Regions from separate parts of the Lysinibacillus sp. ACHW1.5 genome, predicted to be linked through region 1. Evidence: a T-box and tRNA genes for the amino acid it is inferred to sense, from the RefSeq annotation. Region 1 holds a T-box; the other regions hold tRNA genes.

Region 1 (6,783 bases):
AAAGGAGTTGGAGCTTGGTCATGAAAACCATACACCAGAGACTGAGGAGTACGGGATCTCTTCTTTTACCTATAAACGCAAAAGACCGTTTCATCCGATGCGCTTTGTTGAGTGGTGTGATCACATGCCAGATTCAATAGTACGAGCAAAGGGTATTATTTGGAGTGCAAGACATCAGGAAGTTGCGCTATTATTATCGCAAGCGGGGTCATCTGCAAAAATTGAACCAGTCTCTTATTGGGTAGCGGCACTCTCTCAAGCCCAGCAGCAGGATGTATTCCAGCAAAGCCCTGAAGTATTGGAAGATTGGGATGAAGAGTTCGGAGATCGAATGACACAACTTGTGATTATTGGCATTGATCTAGATCGAGAAGACATCACTAAACAGTTGGACAACTGTTTGTTAACAAATGAAGAGTTTCAGAACCCTTGGGAACGTCTACAAGATCCCTTTAACTGGGAATGGCAATAAAGAAGAAAAGAAGATTTCGGCTAAGACTCCGAAATCTTCTTTTGAAATACACGATTATAATTAGTAGCATCTCGTAATGCTTTTTCTTCTATAGGTATTCGGACAGAAAGCATTGTAATATTGAGTAATGTAAAACAAAATGCTGTAAAGTATGCCTGAAACATGAGTGGTAGCAAAAGGATTTCTAAACAAACTACCGCATAATTGGGATGGCGCATATATTCATATGGCCCTTTACGAACAACATGTGCGTCAGGTAAAATGAGGATCTTTGTATTCCAAAAAGTGCCTAAAGAGCGAATACACCAGATTCTTAAAGCCTGCACAGCTAAAAATAATATAAAAAATAACGGAAATAAGGGCGAGATACCATTGTTGTTTGTGACGATTTCCACTATTAAAAACAGAAAAAAGCTAATATGCATGGCTACCATATAGGGGTAGTGTGAAGCACCTACTTCATAGGCTCCTTGAGAAAGCATCCACTTCTCATTGCGCTTGGCAATAACAACCTCTGTCAATCTTTGTAGAACGACAAGGATAAAAATAAAATAGAAGATCATGTTACTCCCTCCAGTTTAATAATACAGCTTCTGCACAAAAACCAGGGCCAAGAGCTACGAGCAAGCCTGTATCCTCCACTTGTCCTTCATTTAACATAAACTGCTCTAATACGTATAACACTGTCGGTGATGACATATTACCATGTCGTCTCAATATTTCCCGAGAAATGTCGGTTTTTTGGGGAGATAGATAAAGTGTATCTTCGTAAGCTTTTAATACCTTTTTTCCCCCAGGGTGCGCAATAAAATGAGTCAATTGTTCGCTATACAGTCCTTGTTCCATTAAAAATTGCTCAATGAAAGGTCCGAGCCAATTGGTAATAATAGAAGGAATACTTTTTTGGAAAACGACATGAAGCCCGTTGTTTTTCACATCCCAACCCATTACATTTTCCGAATCTGGCATCCATTTAGAACCTGTAGCTAGAATATTAGGGGTTGGCCTTTTTGTTGCGATAGCTACTTCATCCCCACAAACAAGTATGCATGCTGCACCATCGGCAAAAAGGGAAGCACCAATTAAATTACTTTTAGAAAAATCATTTGGCTGAAAAGTGAGGCTACATAACTCGACACAAACGACAAGTACCTTTGCATGTGGATGGGCTTTACAAAAATCATAGGCTCTGCTTATACCAGCGGCTCCTCCTGCACAACCAAGACCCCATAGAGGAATGCGTTTAAGTCGATCTGAAAAGGGAAGCTTGTTCATAACACGTGCGTCAATGCTAGGTGTTGAAATTCCTGTACTGCTAACAAAAATGATGGCATCGATGTCCTCAGTAGGAATAGATGAGGATAAAAAAGCTGAATTAGCTAAACATGCTTGAATGACACTTACACTGTATTGTGTAGCTAACTCAATATATAAATTATTACGTTCTTCAAAGGAGTGATTCGTACGATGCCATTCAGCTGGCACACAAAAATGGCGTGTGTCGATGCCACCATTTTCAAAAACCTTTAAGTAGCGCTCTAGTTTTGGAATTTTTGCATAAAAAAGCTCTTTCGTTAGTTCCTCTGCGTTATCTTGCTGTAATGTGTAAGGTGGTTGATATGTGCTAATTGAAATGATTTTAGGCAATCCAACATCTCCTCGCATTTAATGGTTTTGTTCATTGTATGCGTGGAAGATTGGAATAAATGCTTATAATATTGTAATTGACAATTTCTGAAAATTTAGCTATATTGATAACAACTAAATGGAAAGTAGGTGATGTGACATGATGAATAGATCTGTAATTAGCGAACTGCAATCCGGTTTGTTCAATTTCACACGCCTAAAATATACAAAGTGACGCCGTGCCATAACTTGGGGTATTTGTGTATCTTTTAAACGTGCCTGTGAAACCTTGTAACTGCCGAATTGCAGCTACAAGGTTTTTTATTGTAGTTCCAAAAGGTGAATTGCGATAGGGCCTCTTGCGGATGACAACTATTTTCGCTGAGGCATCATACGTTTAGGAGGAAAATAAATTGAATTTAACAACATTAGGTTTTACAACATATTTTGAAGAGCAAATGATAGAAATGAAAAAACAGGCTAAATTAAAAAATTGTGTGCCTGCAAGGGTTACTTTAGAGCATAAGCATTCTTATCGGGTGTTAGCTGAAGAGGGAGAATGGCTTGCGACAATTGCTGGTCATTATGCGTATACATCTTTAGCGAGGGAGGACTATCCAGCAGTTGGTGATTGGGTGCTAGTGGAGAAAATGCCCGGAGAGGAACGAGCAATTATTCATCAGCTATTCCAACGAAAATCCGTATTTTCACGTAAAGTTGCAGGAACGGAAATTCAAGAACAGATTGTCGCATCAAATGTCGATATTGTGTTACTTGTTATGAGCTTGAACGCAGATTTTAATATTCGACGTTTGGAGAGATATTTAGTGGCTGCTTGGGATTCAGGGGCAAAGCCCATTATTGTCCTGACAAAAGCTGATTTATGCGAGGATGTTTCGAGCTTAGTACAAGAAGTGGAGTCTGTAGCCTTTGGTGTGGATATCTTTGTAACGAGTGCTCTATCGGGAGAAGGTCTAAAGGAAATTCAGACGTTATTCACAGAGGGGGTCACGGGGGCACTATTGGGGTCTTCTGGAGCAGGGAAATCCACATTAACAAATGCTTTATGTGGTGAGATACTAATGAAGGTAGCGGGTATACGTGAGGATGATGCCAAGGGACGACATACAACAACCCATCGAGAGCTAGTAGTATTGCCTGCTGGTGGCTGTCTAATTGATACGCCAGGAATGCGTGAGCTTCAATTGTGGGATCAAGGGGATAGTTTAGCTTCTAGCTTTCAAGATATTGAGGAACTAGCAACAGCTTGTCGTTATCGTGATTGTACACATCAAAAAGAGCCTTATTGTGCTGTCCAGCAAGCTATAGTAGATGGAGACTTGGACCAATATCGTCTACAAAGCTATTTTAAGCTGCAAAGAGAATTGGCTTATATGGAGCGCAAAACAAATACGCAAGCAAAACTTGAGGAGCAGCGCAAGTGGAAGCAAATAGCCAAGGGAATGAAAAAGGGGAAGAAATAATCAATAGGAGCACAACCATGACAATTCAAAACATCAATCATTTATTGTTTTCAGTTTCTAATTTAGAGGAATCCATCACTTTTTATGAAAGAGTATTTGATGCCAAGTTGCTAGTAAAGGGGAACAGCACAGCCTATTTTGATGTAAATGGGCTGTGGCTAGCTCTTAATGTAGAAAAGGATATACCCCGTAATGACATCCATCATTCCTATACACACATTGCCTTCACAATCGCTGAGGATGACTTTGATAATATGTATGACAGATTGGTGCAGCTAAAGGTCAATATTTTAGCAGGTCGGCAAAGAGATGAAAAGGATAAAAAATCGATTTACTTTACAGATCCTGATGGTCATAAATTTGAATTTCATACAGGAACTTTGCAGGATCGTTTGAGTTTTTATAAGCAAGAAAAGCAGCATATGTTGTTTTTTGATAACTAATGAAGGAGAGATTTTATGAATAAAGCGTTTATTTTTGATATGGACGGAACATTATTTCAAACCAATCTTATTTTAGAGCCTGCGCTCGATGCAACATTTGATGTGCTGCGGACAAACGGCTTGTGGCAGGGAGAAACACCTATAGAAAAATATAGAGAAATAATGGGGGTTCCTTTACCTGTTGTGTGGGAAACATTATGTCCTATGCATGCTTTAGAGATACGAGAAGAGAGCAATGTATTATTCCATGTAAAGCTGATTGAGCAAATACGTGGACATAAAGGTGCTTTGTATCCAAACGCTGAACAAACCCTTGCAACATTGTCAGAGAATTATCCGTTATACATAGCGAGTAATGGACAGGTTGACTATTTACAGGCAATCGTCGAAACCTATCAGTTGGAGCGTTTTATAAAAGGAATTTATAGCATTCAAGCAATTGCAAGTGGGCATAAATCAGATCTGGTAAAAAGAGTTGTAGATGAAAATAAAATTGATTATGGAGCAGTGGTAGGAGATCGTTCTTCGGATATCCAAGCTGCACATGACAATCAATTACTATCAATAGGTGTTCGCTTTGACTTTGCACAAGATAAGGAGTTAGAAAAAGCAGATATAGTAATTGATGATTTAACTGATTTGCTAAAGGTTACATTCGATTAACTCAAGAAAATGAATTAAAAAAAAGACGCTTTTATAACAGTCATTGCAATTCTTCACAAGAAGGCGTAAAATAATGCCAATCCTATAGAAAAAGCATTGAGAAGGAAAAGTAAATTGGATTAGCATTTTATAGAGAGCCTCTGTTGGTGGAAATGAGGTAAATGAACCCTTTTGAAAATGACCTTTGAGCTTCGTACCGAAAGCTTTTTAGCCAGTAGATTACGACGAGATGGGCACTCGTTACAACAGCAGCAGTATCTCTTTTTTGAGTGAAGACGTACTGATAGAGGCAAATAGTGTGAGCTATTTGTAAATATAGGTGGTAACACGGGTATACTCGTCCTAATCAGATTTGATTAGGGCGATTTTTTTTATCATTTTTTCTGTGAGGGGAGCAATTTAGAATGACGATTGTTATTGGAGGCGCTTGGCCGTATGCAAATGGCTCTTTGCATTTAGGGCATGTTGCCGCATTATTACCAGGTGATATTTTGGCTAGATATTACCGACAAAAAGGTGAGCAGGTTTTATATGTATCGGGCAGTGATTGTAATGGTACACCCATTTCTATTCGTGCCGCCCAAGAAAATACAACGACAGAAGCTATAGCTAATCACTATCATGAGGAGTTTACAAGATGCTTTCATGATTTAGGATTTACCTATGATTTGTACACAAGAACGGATGCGGAGCACCACCATGAATCCGTTAAGGCCCTTTTCTTACAGCTACTGGCTAATAATTTCTTATACAAGAAGAAAATTGAACAGGCTTACTGTGAGACGGATAAACAATTTCTACCAGATCGATTTGTCGAGGGGCTCTGTCCAAATTGTGGAGCGAAAGCAAGGGGAGATCAATGTGATAACTGCTCAGAAATTTTAGACCCATTGGATTTAATTGATAAGCGCTGCAAAATATGTGGGAACGAACCTGTTATTCGGGAAACTGAGCACTTTTATTTTACCTTTAGTCAATTTCAAGGAAGGTTGGAGTCTTATTTAGCACAAGCGAAAGCCGAGAAACGTTGGCGTGACAATGCTTTAGGGTTAACGGAGCGATACTTGGCAGAGGGAGTTCCCGACCGAGCAGTAACAAGAGATTTACCGAATGGCATAGATGTTCCAGTGCCAGGTTTTGAAGGGAAAAAAATATATGTATGGATTGAAGCTGTAGCAGGGTACTTAACAGCAAGCTTAGAATGGGCAAAAGAGCATCAAATAGCTATTGAAGATTTATGGAATGAAGAGACCATTTCATACTATGTACATGGGAAGGATAATATTCCATTCCATACAGTTATTTGGCCAGCCATTTTAATGGGAATTGGATCCAAGGCATTGCCTACCCATATCGTATCTAATGAGTATTTAACATTAGAAAAACGCAAATTATCTACTAGTCAGAATTGGGCTGTATGGGTTCCTTATATTTTAAGCCGTTATGATGCGGACTCTATTCGTTACTTCTTAACGATGAATGCGCCAGAAAATCGTGATACTGATTTTTCATGGCGGGAATTTATTTATAGCCATAATGGCGAACTACTCGGAGCCTATGGCAATTTTGTAAACCGTACATTGAAGTTTATTGAGAAATCATTTGCTTGTCAGGTGCCACAAGCGGAGGTGGATAGTGACATTCGAAAACAAACCGTACAATTGTTTAATGAAGCGGGTGTTCTTATCGAAGGTGGTCATTTCAAGCAGGCGTTAGAATCCATTTTTGAGTATATTCGCGGTGCTAATCGTTATTTTGATGAACAACAGCCATGGCTACAGGTAAAAGAAAACGTAGAGGCAGGTAATCGTACATTAGCAACTTGCGTCTATATCATTGCGAATTTAGGACAGCTGCTGCATCCTTTCTTACCGTTTTCAGCAAAGAAAGTAAGAAATATGTTAGGTATAAATGAAATGATGTGGCATGAGCAGGTAGATCTCCCTAAAGTCATTCGAGAGGTGACACCATTATTTGAACGTCTTGATATCGAACGAATCGATGAGGAATATCAAAAACTAGTTAGGGATAGTCACTAGGATTGAAAAAGCAGTATGGCGCAAGAGCCATACTGCTTTGCTATTTTCATTTAATT
Region 2 (6,783 bases), 680 kb from region 1:
ATCAGGGTCAACCTCATAACCGTATACAAGTAGATGAACATACTACTTCTGAAGCACTTAGTTCACTTGAAAGAATGCTAGCCAGAGGATAAATAGTTAAAGCTTTTTAAACAGAAAGGTTGAAGATATAACCTTTCTGTTTTTTTTGACATAACACCTACTTTCAATAGTGCTGATGGCTTCATTTTCGCCTGTATTGCTATAATTGACACGACTTTATGCTCCATGATACTGTCAATTTGGAGGTGATACTAAATGGCTTTTCAATCGAAAAATATCTTTATCAATTTACCAGTAAAAGATCTAAACAAATCTATCAGTTTTTTTAAGGAATTAGGTTTTGCGTTCAATCAACAATTCAGTGATGAAACAACAGCCTCAATGATTATTAGTGAAAATATCTTCGTATTAATAATGGTTGAAGAACGATTTAAAGGATTTAGTAAGAAAGAAGTTACAGATACTACTACTTCTGCAGAAGCAATCTTATGTCTCTCTGCTGAAAACCGAGAACAAGTAGATCAATTAGTGAATAAGGCACTTGCCTCTGGTGGTAAACCTTATAGTGAACCACAAGATCACGGATTTATGTATGGTTGGGGTTTTCAGGATGTAGATGGACATATCTGGGAAGTAGTTTATATGGATGAAAATGCATTGAATCAAGAGTAAATTTTGTATCTATGAATATCAAAAAACAGTAGATGCAATTGCATCTACTGTTTCTAGTATGACCCGTACGGGATTCGAACCCGTGTTACCGCCGTGAAAGGGCGGTGTCTTAACCACTTGACCAACGGGCCCATGGCGGAGAAGGAGGGATTTGAACCCTCGCGCCGGTTACCCGACCTACACCCTTAGCAGGGGCGCCTCTTCAGCCTCTTGAGTACTTCCCCAAAATAAAAAATGGCTCCGAAGGCAGGACTCGAACCTGCGACAACCTGATTAACAGTCAGGTGCTACTACCAACTGAGCTACTTCGGAATAATGGTGGGCCTAAATGGACTCGAACCATCGACCTCACGCTTATCAGGCGTGCGCTCTAACCAGCTGAGCTATAGGCCCTTGGAGCGGGTGATGGGAATCGAACCCACGACATCAGCTTGGAAGGCTGAGGTTTTACCATTAAACTACACCCGCATAAATGGTGGGTCAGGACGGAATCGAACCGCCGACACTTAGAGCTTCAATCTAATGCTCTACCAACTGAGCTACTGACCCATTTCGTCCATGCTAAGCTTTCTCACTCTTTTGCTTCTCATGACTTTTATTTTAAAAATGGCGGTCCCGACCGGGATCGAACCGGCGATCTCCTGCGTGACAGGCAGGCATGTTAACCGCTACACCACGGGACCTTTTGGTTGCGGGGGCCGGATTTGAACCAACGACCTTCGGGTTATGAGCCCGACGAGCTACCACTGCTCCACCCCGCGATAATTTTATGTTGTTTCGAGTTTTTAAAGCACCATTTATAAAAATTTAAAACTGGAGGAGGTAGAGGGATTCGAACCCCCGCGCGGTGTTACCCGCCTGTCGGTTTTCAAGACCGATCCCTTCAGCCAGACTTGGGTATACCTCCGTTACAATATATAAATGGTGGACCTTGCAGGACTCGAACCTGCGACCGGACGGTTATGAGCCGTCTGCTCTAACCAACTGAGCTAAAGGTCCTTTAAGATGGCGGCAGAGGGGATCGAACCCCCGACCTTACGGGTATGAACCGTACGCTCTAGCCAGCTGAGCTACGCCGCCAGGATCTTTATACTGGTTAATTTACTTATGGTGGAGCCTAGCGGGATCGAACCGCTGACCTCCTGCGTGCAAGGCAGGCGCTCTCCCAGCTGAGCTAAGGCCCCATAATTTTTTGGAAATGGTCGGGAAGACAGGATTCGAACCTGCGACCCCTTGGTCCCAAACCAAGTGCTCTACCAAGCTGAGCTACTTCCCGTTGTTCTTATGGCGCGCCCGACAGGAGTCGAACCCATAACCTTCTGATCCGTAGTCAGACGCTCTATCCAATTGAGCTACGGGCGCATTTAAAATGGTGCCGAGGACCGGAATCGAACCGGTACGGTAGTCACCTACCGCAGGATTTTAAGTCCTGTGCGTCTGCCAGTTCCGCCACCCCGGCACATTTGGAGCGGAAGACGAGGTTCGAACTCGCGACCCCCACCTTGGCAAGGTGGTGTTCTACCACTGAACTACTTCCGCATGTGCATAAGCTTTTTTATCTGGCAATGAAAATAATGGTGCGGGTGAAGGGAGTCGAACCCCCACGCCTTGCGGCGCTAGATCCTAAGTCTAGTGCGTCTGCCAATTCCGCCACACCCGCTTATTATTATTTAAAAATGGTGAGCCATGAAGGACTCGAACCTTCGACCCTCTGATTAAAAGTCAGATGCTCTACCAACTGAGCTAATGGCTCGAAAAAATGGTGCCGGCTATAGGAATCGAACCCACGACCTACTGATTACAAGTCAGTTGCTCTACCTGCTGAGCTAAACCGGCATATGGTGGAGGATGACGGGCTCGAACCGCCGACCCTCTGCTTGTAAGGCAGATGCTCTCCCAGCTGAGCTAATCCTCCTGGGTATTATGCCTAGCGACGTCCTACTCTCACAGGGGGAAGCCCCCAACTACCATCGGCGCTAAAGAGCTTAACTTCCGTGTTCGGTATGGAAACGGGTGTGACCTCTTTGCCATCATCACTAGACTTATTCGACCTTCAAAACACGGCGTATTACTGCGTCTTGAAGCTCTCTTTTTTGTTGAAAGATTTGTTCTTTCAAAACTGGATAAACGGTGCATTGAATGTTTCAAACTTTTTTGGTTAAGTCCTCGATCGATTAGTATTCGTCAGCTCCATGTGTCACCACACTTCCACCTCGAACCTATCTACCTCATCGTCTTTGAGGGATCTTACTTACTTGCGTAATGGGAAATCTCATCTTGAGGGGGGCTTCATGCTTAGATGCTTTCAGCACTTATCCCGTCCACACATAGCTACCCAGCGATGCCTTTGGCAAGACAACTGGTACACCAGCGGTGTGTCCATCCCGGTCCTCTCGTACTAAGGACAGCTCCTCTCAAATTTCCTACGCCCACGACGGATAGGGACCGAACTGTCTCACGACGTTCTGAACCCAGCTCGCGTACCGCTTTAATGGGCGAACAGCCCAACCCTTGGGACCGACTACAGCCCCAGGATGCGATGAGCCGACATCGAGGTGCCAAACCTCCCCGTCGATGTGGACTCTTGGGGGAGATAAGCCTGTTATCCCCGGGGTAGCTTTTATCCGTTGAGCGATGGCCCTTCCATGCGGAACCACCGGATCACTAAGCCCGTCTTTCGACCCTGCTCGACTTGTAGGTCTCGCAGTCAAGCTCCCTTGTGCCTTTACACTCTACGAATGATTTCCAACCATTCTGAGGGAACCTTTGGGCGCCTCCGTTACCTTTTAGGAGGCGACCGCCCCAGTCAAACTGTCCGCCTGACACTGTCTCCTGCCCCGCTAAGGGGCATGGGTTAGAATTTCAATACAACCAGGGTAGTATCCCACCGACGCCTCCTTCGAAGCTGGCGCTCCGAGATCTCTGGCTCCTACCTATCCTGTACAAGTTGTACCAAAATTCAATATCAGGCTACAGTAAAGCTCCACGGGGTCTTTCCGTCCTGTCGCGGGTAACCTGCATCTTCACAGGTACTATAATTTCACCGAGTCTCTCGTTGAGACAGTGCCCAGATCGTTACGCCTTTCGTGCGGGTCGGAACTTACCCGACAAGGAATTTCGCTACCTTAGGACCGTTATAGTTACGGCCGCCGTTTACTGGGGCTTCAATTCGCAGCTTCGCTTGCGCTAACCACTCCTCTTAACCTTCCAGCACCGGGCAGGCGTCAGCCCCTATACGTCACCTTACGGTTTTGCAGAGACCTGTGTTTTTGCTAAACAGTCGCCTGGGCCTATTCACTGCGGCTCTCATGCGCTTGCACGCTCAAGAGCACCCCTTCTCCCGAAGTTACGGGGTCATTTTGCCGAGTTCCTTAACGAGAGTTCTCTCGCACACCTTAGGATTCTCTCCTCGACTACCTGTGTCGGTTTGCGGTACGGGCACCTCTCACCTCGATAGAGGCTTTTCTTGGCAGTGTGAAATCAGGAACTTCGTCCATACGGACTCGCCATCACAGCTCAACGTTACAGTGTGCGGATTTGCCTACACACACGCCTTACTGCTTGGACGCGCACAACCAACGGCGCGCTTACCCTATCCTACTGCGTCCCCCCATTTCTCAAACGGTGAGGAGGTGGTACAGGAATATCAACCTGTTGTCCATCGCCTACGCCTATCGGCCTCGGCTTAGGTCCCGACTAACCCTGAGCGGACGAGCCTTCCTCAGGAAACCTTAGTCATACGGTGGACGGGATTCTCACCCGTCTTTCGCTACTCATACCGGCATTCTCACTTCTAAGCGCTCCACCAGTCCTTCCGATCTGACTTCAACGCACTTAGAACGCTCTCCTACCACTGACATCGTAGATGTCAATCCACAGCTTCGGTGAATCGTTTAGCCCCGATACATTTTCGGCGCAGCGTCACTCGACCAGTGAGCTATTACGCACTCTTTAAATGATGGCTGCTTCTAAGCCAACATCCTGGTTGTCTGTGCAACGCCACATCCTTTTCCACTTAACGATTACTTTGGGACCTTAGCTGGTGGTCTGGGCTGTTTCCCTTTTGACTACGGATCTTATCACTCGCAGTCTGACTCCCGTGTATAAATATCTGGCATTCGGAGTTTGTCTGAATTCGGTAAACCGGGATGGCCCCCTAGTCCAAACAGTGCTCTACCTCCAGTATTCTCATCACGAGGCTAGCCCTAAAGCTATTTCGGAGAGAACCAGCTATCTCCAAGTTCGATTGGAATTTCTCCGCTACCCACACCTCATCCCCGCACTTTTCAACGTGCGTGGGTTCGGGCCTCCAGTAAGTGTTACCTCACCTTCACCCTGGACATGGGTAGATCACCTGGTTTCGGGTCTACGACCACGTACTACTTCGCCCTATTCAGACTCGCTTTCGCTGCGGCTCCGCCTTCTAAAGCTTAACCTCGCACGTAATCGTAACTCGCCGGTTCATTCTACAAAAGGCACGCTATCACCCATTAACGGGCTCTAACTACTTGTAGGCACACGGTTTCAGGATCTCTTTCACTCCCCTTCCGGGGTGCTTTTCACCTTTCCCTCACGGTACTGGTTCACTATCGGTCACTAGGTAGTATTTAGCCTTGGGAGATGGTCCTCCCGGATTCCGACGGAATTTCACGTGTTCCGCCGTACTCAGGATCCACTCAGGAGAGAACGAACTTTCGACTACAGGGCTTTTACCTGCTCTGGCGGACCTTTCCAAGTCGCTTCATCTAACTCGCTCTTTTGTAACTCCGTATAGAGTGTCCTACAACCCCAAGAGGCAAGCCTCTTGGTTTGGGCTCTTCCCGTTTCGCTCGCCGCTACTCAGGGAATCGATTTTTCTTTCTCTTCCTCCAGGTACTTAGATGTTTCAGTTCCCTGGGTCTGCCTTCAAGACGCTATGTATTCACGTCAAGATACTACGCGATTAAACGTAGTGGGTTCCCCCATTCGGAAATCTCCGGATCAAAGCTCACTTACAGCTCCCCGAAGCATATCGGTGTTAGTGCCGTCCTTCTTCGGCTCCTAGTGCCAAGGCATTCGCCGTGCGCCCTTAATAACTTAACCAAGTTATTAAGCCTATAAAAAACTTAAAAAATAAATGTGTTTGTTACAATTTCAATGTCGTTTTATCCAGTTTTCAAAGAACAAGTTTTGAAGTGTTTCATTCAGAAGAATGAACCTTCAAAACTGAACGCAAAACGTAATCTTACAAACCCAAGGTTTGTATTCCGAAATAATCCTTAGAAAGGAGGTGATCCAGCCGCACCTTCCGATACGGCTACCTTGTTACGACTTCACCCCAATCATCTATCCCACCTTCGGCGGCTGGCTCCAAAAGGTTACCTCACCGACTTCGGGTGTTACAAACTCTCGTGGTGTGACGGGCGGTGTGTACAAGGCCCGGGAACGTATTCACCGCGGCATGCTGATCCGCGATTACTAGCGATTCCGGCTTCATGTAGGCGAGTTGCAGCCTACAATCCGAACTGAGAACGACTTTATCGGATTAGCTCCCTCTCGCGAGTTGGCAACCGTTTGTATCGTCCATTGTAGCACGTGTGTAGCCCAGGTCATAAGGGGCATGATGATTTGACGTCATCCCCACCTTCCTCCGGTTTGTCACCGGCAGTCACCTTAGAGTGCCCAACTAAATGATGGCAACTAAGATCAAGGGTTGCGCTCGTTGCGGGACTTAACCCAACATCTCACGACACGAGCTGACGACAACCATGCACCACCTGTCACCGTTGCCCCCGAAGGGGAAACTATATCTCTACAGTGGTCAACGGGATGTCAAGACCTGGTAAGGTTCTTCGCGTTGCTTCGAATTAAACCACATGCTCCACCGCTTGTGCGGGCCCCCGTCAATTCCTTTGAGTTTCAGTCTTGCGACCGTACTCCCCAGGCGGAGTGCTTAATGCGTTAGCTGCAGCACTAAGGGGCGGAAACCCCCTAACACTTAGCACTCATCGTTTACGGCGTGGACTACCAGGGTATCTAATCCTGTTTGCTCCCCACGCTTTCGCGCCTCAGCGTCAGTTACAGACCAGAAAGTCGCCTTCGCCACTGGTGTTCCTCCAAATCTCTACGCAT
Region 3 (6,783 bases), 690 kb from region 1:
TGGAACAGAAGGAAATCTCATAGCCATCTTGTCGTTAGCGCTAGCCTCAAAAAAAGGAAAACACATTATTTCATCTCAAGCTGAGCATACGTCAGTGCATGCGGCTTTGAATACACTTGAGAAAAAGGGCTTTACTGTAACAAAATTACCTTTGCAGAAGGATGGTTGTGTGGATCTGGGGCAATTGCAACAAGCAATCCGGGAAGAGACTGCTTTGATTACCATTCAACATGTCAATTCTGAAATTGGTTCAATCCAGCCTGTAGAGAAAATCGTAAAGATGGCAAGAAAATCAAATATATTCTGTCATGTTGATTGTGTACAATCATTTGGCAAACTAGCTATACCAAAAGGGGCAGATGCGATTACCATCTCGGCTCATAAAATAGGCGGACCAAAGGGCTGTGGTGCTATATATCTGAACCCTGCAATCAGAGTACCTGCATTAACACCGGGTTTGACACATGAGAGGGGTCTTAGAGGGGGGACATTAGATACTCCTGCAATCGTGGCCTTTGCCGCGGCAATTGAAAACTATCAATATGAATTGCAACATTATGAAACGCTAAGAAATTATTTTGAAAATAATTTACCTGAAAAATGTCAGCTCGTTGAGTGTAAACAGCAACTACCTAATATTTGTGGGGTAATGATGGAAAAAGTAGAGGGGCAATATGTTCTTTTAAAGTTAAATGAGGCGGGAATCTGTATCTCTACAGGTAGTGCATGTGATATTCGTAGTAAATCGGGAACAAAGGCTATTCTATCAATGGGATTCTCTTTGGAAGCGGCACGCCAATTTTTTAGAATATCTTTTGGTCCCGCCACTACACTTGAGGATATTGTAAAATTAAAAATAGAGCTTTCAAATATTTAATGAATAGACGAGTGAAGGATTATCTATATTCTTCACTTGTATTGAAATAGATTATAAGCTAATAATATCGGCCAAATAAAATAATTGTTTTCTTTTGAACCAACAATTGCTATAATATTTTGCAGGGCAATATTTTCTCTTACTTAACAAAAATATCTTTAAAAAGTAATAATTTCTTTTTTTTATAAAAAAGTATTGCACAATGTTAGAAAACGTTATACAATAATTCTTGTCTTGAAGGACAGGTAAACAACTTCAAAACAAGATACATAACAAAGTCTAGTGATGATGGCAAAGAGGTCACACCCGTTCCCATACCGAACACGGAAGTTAAGCTCTTTAGCGCCGATGGTAGTTGGGGGCTTCCCCCTGTGAGAGTAGGACGTCGCTAGGCATAATACCCAGGAGGATTAGCTCAGCTGGGAGAGCATCTGCCTTACAAGCAGAGGGTCGGCGGTTCGAGCCCGTCATCCTCCACCATATGCCGGTTTAGCTCAGCAGGTAGAGCAACTGACTTGTAATCAGTAGGTCGTGGGTTCGATTCCTATAGCCGGCACCATTTTTTCGAGCCATTAGCTCAGTTGGTAGAGCATCTGACTTTTAATCAGAGGGTCGAAGGTTCGAGTCCTTCATGGCTCACCATTTTTAAATAATAATAAGCGGGTGTGGCGGAATTGGCAGACGCACTAGACTTAGGATCTAGCGCCGCAAGGCGTGGGGGTTCGACTCCCTTCACCCGCACCATTATTTTCATTGCCAGATAAAAAAGCTTATGCACATGCGGAAGTAGTTCAGTGGTAGAACACCACCTTGCCAAGGTGGGGGTCGCGAGTTCGAACCTCGTCTTCCGCTCCAAATGTGCCGGGGTGGCGGAACTGGCAGACGCACAGGACTTAAAATCCTGCGGTAGGTGACTACCGTACCGGTTCGATTCCGGTCCTCGGCACCATTTTAAATGCGCCCGTAGCTCAATTGGATAGAGCGTCTGACTACGGATCAGAAGGTTATGGGTTCGACTCCTGTCGGGCGCGCCATAAGAACAACGGGAAGTAGCTCAGCTTGGTAGAGCACTTGGTTTGGGACCAAGGGGTCGCAGGTTCGAATCCTGTCTTCCCGACCATTTCCAAAAAATTATGGGGCCTTAGCTCAGCTGGGAGAGCGCCTGCCTTGCACGCAGGAGGTCAGCGGTTCGATCCCGCTAGGCTCCACCATAAGTAAATTAACCAGTATAAAGATCCTGGCGGCGTAGCTCAGCTGGCTAGAGCGTACGGTTCATACCCGTAAGGTCGGGGGTTCGATCCCCTCTGCCGCCATCTTAAAGGACCTTTAGCTCAGTTGGTTAGAGCAGACGGCTCATAACCGTCCGGTCGCAGGTTCGAGTCCTGCAAGGTCCACCATTTATATATTGTAACGGAGGTATACCCAAGTCTGGCTGAAGGGATCGGTCTTGAAAACCGACAGGCGGGTAACACCGCGCGGGGGTTCGAATCCCTCTACCTCCTCCAGTTTTAAATTTTTATAAATGGTGCTTTAAAAACTCGAAACAACATAAAATTATCGCGGGGTGGAGCAGTGGTAGCTCGTCGGGCTCATAACCCGAAGGTCGTTGGTTCAAATCCGGCCCCCGCAACCAAAAGGTCCCGTGGTGTAGCGGTTAACATGCCTGCCTGTCACGCAGGAGATCGCCGGTTCGATCCCGGTCGGGACCGCCATTTTTAAAATAAAAGTCATGAGAAGCAAAAGAGTGAGAAAGCTTAGCATGGACGAAATGGGTCAGTAGCTCAGTTGGTAGAGCATTAGATTGAAGCTCTAAGTGTCGGCGGTTCGATTCCGTCCTGACCCACCATTTATGCGGGTGTAGTTTAATGGTAAAACCTCAGCCTTCCAAGCTGATGTCGTGGGTTCGATTCCCATCACCCGCTCCAAGGGCCTATAGCTCAGCTGGTTAGAGCGCACGCCTGATAAGCGTGAGGTCGATGGTTCGAGTCCATTTAGGCCCACCATTATTCCGAAGTAGCTCAGTTGGTAGTAGCACCTGACTGTTAATCAGGTTGTCGCAGGTTCGAGTCCTGCCTTCGGAGCCATTTTTTATTTTGGGGAAGTACTCAAGAGGCTGAAGAGGCGCCCCTGCTAAGGGTGTAGGTCGGGTAACCGGCGCGAGGGTTCAAATCCCTCCTTCTCCGCCATGGGCCCGTTGGTCAAGTGGTTAAGACACCGCCCTTTCACGGCGGTAACACGGGTTCGAATCCCGTACGGGTCATACTAAGTGCAGTAGATGAATTTACATCTACTGCACTTTTTAATTTACTTGATATTTAGATTTATAACTTAGCTATAATAAATGAAAGCCTACACAGAATGATTAAACTGTGTAGGCTTGTTTTTTTTTAAAATAGTGATTAAATTTTTCGTCCTTTTCCATATGGGATGCAAAGAGGTGTACCAAAGATTGGATCTGTCGTCATTTGGCAATCAAGGTCAAACACATGATTAACTAAATCAGTGGTCATAATTTCTTCTGGTTTCCCTTGACGATAGACACCACGGTCACGCACTGTAATAATATGATCGGCATAGCGACAAGCAAGATTAATATCATGTAGGACCATAATAATAGTTCGCTTTTGCTGTTGGTTCAATTCGTATAGTAAATCTAAAACGTCTATTTGATGAGTTAAATCTAAGTATGTCGTAGGCTCGTCTAAAAGAATGATATCTGTATCTTGAGCAAGCGTCATAGCTATCCAAGCACGTTGACGTTGTCCTCCTGATAGCTCATCTACTGGTCTATCTTGTAAATGCTCAGTGCCTGTAGCTTTTAAAGCGTTTAAAACGATTTCTTCATCCTTTTCAGTCCACTGTTGTCGCCAACTCTGGTAAGGATAGCGACCTTGTTTCACAAGTTGTAGGACAGTTAACCCTTCTGGTGCAACAGGAGATTGAGGAAGAATAGAGAGGTTTTTAGCCACTTGTTTTGTTGATAATTTAAAAATATCCTCACCGTCTAATAAAACGGAGCCTTTTTTAGGTTTTAATAATCGAGCAATGGAGCGTAAGAGTGTGGATTTTCCACAGCCATTCGCTCCGATTAATACAGTAATTTCATTCAAAGGAATAGATAAATTGAGATCTTCGATAATATTAAAATCACCATAACTTAATGTTAGGGATTTGGTTAATAAAGATTCAGTCATGTAGTATAGACTCCTTTATTTTTTAGGGTTTCTAAATAATAAATAGATAAAGTAAGGAGCACCGATAGCAGCAGTAAAGACGCCTGCGGGTACTTCTAATGGGCTAAATGCTGTACGACCTATAATATCTGCAACCATTACAAGCAATGCACCAATTGCAGCGGATGCTGGAATAAGTACACCGAACGATGAACCAACAATGCGTCGTGCAATATGAGGAGCCATTAATCCTACAAACCCAATAGCACCAGCAAATGCTATGGCACTCGCTACTAAACTGGAACATAATAGAATTAAGTAAAGGCGTGTTTTTTGAACAGGCTGCCCTAGGCTTGATGCTGTATCATCACCTAATTCTTGAACATTTAACTGCCGAGTAATAAAAAAGGTTATAAGTAGAAGTACAATAATCAATGGAACAACGATTTGTACTTGATCCCAATCCGAACTTTTGACACTACCCGTAATCCATTTATTCGCTTCACTTGCTTGATAAATTGGGCCGATAATCATTAACATTGTAGTAATTGCTTGCATGAATGCCGACACGCTAATACCGATTAAGACAAGACGATTTGGTGTGACACCATCTTTCCAAGCAAATAGGTAGACTATACATCCGACGATAGTAGCACCTATGAATCCTGCTAATGGCAACCACTCTATACTAACTGTTAAAGAGTGATTAGAATCACTGAAAATGGCTAAGAAACCAACAACCGCTGCCCCACCACCAGCAGATATGCCGATTATATCAGGTGAGGCAAGTGGATTTTTAATGATTCCTTGTAAAACTGCACCTGCGACGGCTAACGCCATTCCAGCAAACAAGGCCATGAAAATTCGAGGCATTCGAAAATCAATAATAATCAGTTGATCAAAATCTGAGCCGTAACCAAAAAAAGCTTGTAAAACTTTAAATGGATTGATGAATGAATCACCAAATGATGCACTAAGAAAGAACACGGCAAGAGTTAGTATGCAAATCACTGTTAATTTTTTTATAGCTTGTACATCTATTAAAAATGAAATTTTTTGTTGAAGTAAACGAATTGTTTTTACATGTTTCATTATTTTTTTCCACCTTTTCGCGCAAGGTAAATAAAGAATGGTGTGCCAATCATAGCAGTCATGACGCCTACTGGAACTTCTTGTGGCATGATAATATAACGAGCCGCAACATCAGCCAGCAATAAAAGTATCCCCCCAAGTAAAGCAGCCATAGGAATAAGCCATCGATGATCAGTGCCGACAAACTTGCGCGCAAAATGGGGAACGACAATCCCTATAAAACCAATGGGGCCAGCAATTGCAACTGCTCCCCCTGCTAAAAAAATAACAATAAGACCGACCAATATCTTCATAAGTCCTAAACGTAAACCAAGACCTCTTGCTACATCATCGCCAAGAGCGAGAATATTCATTTTGGGGGAAATGATGAGGGCAGCAATCCACCCAATTACTAGATATGGTAGAACAGATAGTAGAATTTCAAGTTTTCTACCTTGTACAGAACCTGCTAACCAAAACAAAACTTGATCAAGCTCTGCTTCATTTGTAGCGAGTAAACCTTGCGTAAATGATGCAAATAGGGCACTGATGGCAGCACCAGCTAAAGTTATTTTCACTGGAGTAACAGCATCTCTACCTGAGAAACTAATCCCATAAACGGATAAAGCAGCGATTGCTGCACCAAGAAATGCAATCCACGCAAAAGATTGCAAGCTTGAAATGTGGAAAAAAATCATGGCAAAGACAACAGCAAAGCCTGCTCCTGCATTAATGCCCAAAATTCCAGGAGAGGCTAATGGATTTTTCGTTAAGGTCTGCATAAGCACGCCTGTAATAGCTAATGAAGCACCAACGCAACTGGCTATAAGAGCTCTTGGAATTCGAACATTTTGAATAATAAGATGCTCATTTGAATGGTTAAATTGTCTAAAAGATTCATACGTAGTTTGAATAGAAGTATTTGCATAACCATACACAATACTGATCCCCATAGAAAGAAGTAATAGTATGACTCCTACTAGTAAAGCAATCATTTTAGAATAATTATTTTTTAATATCATATTTAACGTGTACTCTTTTCTTGGAAAATTAATAAATTAGTTATTGACATTGATAGTTACATACAATACGATTAATATCGTTCTTAGACAGATGAAAGTGATTTTCATTCTCGTCAAATATGCTTAAACATTTTATCATATACATTGGAGGAAGAAAAGGTGCAAAAAGCTTTTCCAAAACTATTAGTTTTACTAGCTGTGGTTGCTATTTTTGTTCTGGCAGCATGCGGTACTTCTAAAGATAATGCCAAAGAAGAAAGTACAAAAGAAAGCAATGCTTACAGTGTTGACCATGCAATGGGGACAACTGAAGTAAAAGACACACCAAAACGTATCGTTGTTTTAACTAATGAAGGAACAGAAGCATTATTAGCTCTAGGTATTAAACCAGTAGGTGCTGTTCAATCTTGGACAGGCGATCCATGGTATGATCACATCAAGGATCAAATGGAAGGTGTAGAGGTTGTCGGTATTGAACATGAAATAAATATCGAAAAAATTGCTTCTTTAAAGCCAGATTTAATCATTGGCAATAAATTACGACAAGAAAAAGATTATGCTAAACTTAGCAAAATTGCTCCAACTGTGTTTTCTGATACATTACGTGGTGACTGGAAAGAGAATTTTAAATTATACGCTA

The links. A T-box is a leader RNA that pairs with one kind of tRNA and senses whether it is charged. The one in region 1 lies ahead of metG (methionine--tRNA ligase), so its partner is inferred to be a tRNA-Met.
Region 2: it encodes a tRNA-Met, which carries the amino acid that the T-box ahead of metG (methionine--tRNA ligase) is inferred to sense. The anticodon was not compared.
Region 3: it encodes a tRNA-Met, which carries the amino acid that the T-box ahead of metG (methionine--tRNA ligase) is inferred to sense. The anticodon was not compared.

What each region holds. Positions count from the first base shown of each region.
Region 1 covers NZ_CP091777.1:4,207,055-4,213,837, reverse strand. Annotated here, with positions in the region: gene L6W14_RS21115 (GTP-binding protein) at 1-472, shown strand, start outside; gene L6W14_RS21110 (isoprenylcysteine carboxyl methyltransferase family protein) at 493-1,035, opposite strand; gene L6W14_RS21105 (type III polyketide synthase) at 1,037-2,119, opposite strand; gene rsgA (ribosome small subunit-dependent GTPase A) at 2,512-3,582, shown strand; gene fosM (FosM family fosfomycin resistance protein) at 3,600-4,025, shown strand; gene L6W14_RS21090 (HAD hydrolase-like protein) at 4,041-4,688, shown strand; T-box leader at 4,776-5,036, shown strand; gene metG (methionine--tRNA ligase) at 5,093-6,727, shown strand; gene L6W14_RS21080 (2-isopropylmalate synthase) at 6,778-6,783, opposite strand, start outside.
Region 2 covers NZ_CP091777.1:3,528,420-3,535,202, forward strand. Annotated here, with positions in the region: gene nadA (quinolinate synthase NadA) at 1-92, shown strand, start outside; gene L6W14_RS17670 (VOC family protein) at 256-672, shown strand; tRNA gene L6W14_RS17675 (tRNA-Glu) at 732-803, opposite strand; tRNA gene L6W14_RS17680 (tRNA-Ser) at 806-896, opposite strand; tRNA gene L6W14_RS17685 (tRNA-Asn) at 908-984, opposite strand; tRNA gene L6W14_RS17690 (tRNA-Ile) at 989-1,065, opposite strand; tRNA gene L6W14_RS17695 (tRNA-Gly) at 1,067-1,140, opposite strand; tRNA gene L6W14_RS17700 (tRNA-Phe) at 1,146-1,221, opposite strand; tRNA gene L6W14_RS17705 (tRNA-Asp) at 1,280-1,355, opposite strand; tRNA gene L6W14_RS17710 (tRNA-Met) at 1,359-1,433, opposite strand; tRNA gene L6W14_RS17715 (tRNA-Ser) at 1,487-1,579, opposite strand; tRNA gene L6W14_RS17720 (tRNA-Ile) at 1,595-1,671, opposite strand; tRNA gene L6W14_RS17725 (tRNA-Met) at 1,679-1,752, opposite strand; tRNA gene L6W14_RS17730 (tRNA-Ala) at 1,781-1,856, opposite strand; tRNA gene L6W14_RS17735 (tRNA-Pro) at 1,872-1,948, opposite strand; tRNA gene L6W14_RS17740 (tRNA-Arg) at 1,958-2,034, opposite strand; tRNA gene L6W14_RS17745 (tRNA-Leu) at 2,043-2,131, opposite strand; tRNA gene L6W14_RS17750 (tRNA-Gly) at 2,137-2,211, opposite strand; tRNA gene L6W14_RS17755 (tRNA-Leu) at 2,248-2,332, opposite strand; tRNA gene L6W14_RS17760 (tRNA-Lys) at 2,350-2,425, opposite strand; tRNA gene L6W14_RS17765 (tRNA-Thr) at 2,433-2,508, opposite strand; tRNA gene L6W14_RS17770 (tRNA-Val) at 2,512-2,587, opposite strand; rRNA gene rrf (5S ribosomal RNA) at 2,598-2,713, opposite strand; rRNA gene L6W14_RS17780 (23S ribosomal RNA) at 2,827-5,754, opposite strand; rRNA gene L6W14_RS17785 (16S ribosomal RNA) at 5,935-6,783, opposite strand, start outside.
Region 3 covers NZ_CP091777.1:3,517,941-3,524,723, reverse strand. Annotated here, with positions in the region: gene L6W14_RS17650 (cysteine desulfurase family protein) at 1-877, shown strand, start outside; rRNA gene rrf (5S ribosomal RNA) at 1,156-1,271, shown strand; tRNA gene L6W14_RS17640 (tRNA-Val) at 1,282-1,357, shown strand; tRNA gene L6W14_RS17635 (tRNA-Thr) at 1,361-1,436, shown strand; tRNA gene L6W14_RS17630 (tRNA-Lys) at 1,444-1,519, shown strand; tRNA gene L6W14_RS17625 (tRNA-Leu) at 1,537-1,621, shown strand; tRNA gene L6W14_RS17620 (tRNA-Gly) at 1,658-1,732, shown strand; tRNA gene L6W14_RS17615 (tRNA-Leu) at 1,738-1,826, shown strand; tRNA gene L6W14_RS17610 (tRNA-Arg) at 1,835-1,911, shown strand; tRNA gene L6W14_RS17605 (tRNA-Pro) at 1,921-1,997, shown strand; tRNA gene L6W14_RS17600 (tRNA-Ala) at 2,013-2,088, shown strand; tRNA gene L6W14_RS17595 (tRNA-Met) at 2,117-2,190, shown strand; tRNA gene L6W14_RS17590 (tRNA-Ile) at 2,198-2,274, shown strand; tRNA gene L6W14_RS17585 (tRNA-Ser) at 2,290-2,382, shown strand; tRNA gene L6W14_RS17580 (tRNA-Met) at 2,436-2,510, shown strand; tRNA gene L6W14_RS17575 (tRNA-Asp) at 2,514-2,589, shown strand; tRNA gene L6W14_RS17570 (tRNA-Phe) at 2,648-2,723, shown strand; tRNA gene L6W14_RS17565 (tRNA-Gly) at 2,729-2,802, shown strand; tRNA gene L6W14_RS17560 (tRNA-Ile) at 2,804-2,880, shown strand; tRNA gene L6W14_RS17555 (tRNA-Asn) at 2,885-2,961, shown strand; tRNA gene L6W14_RS17550 (tRNA-Ser) at 2,973-3,063, shown strand; tRNA gene L6W14_RS17545 (tRNA-Glu) at 3,066-3,137, shown strand; gene L6W14_RS17540 (ABC transporter ATP-binding protein) at 3,277-4,071, opposite strand; gene L6W14_RS17535 (FecCD family ABC transporter permease) at 4,087-5,142, opposite strand; gene L6W14_RS17530 (FecCD family ABC transporter permease) at 5,142-6,143, opposite strand; gene L6W14_RS17525 (ABC transporter substrate-binding protein) at 6,303-6,783, shown strand, end outside.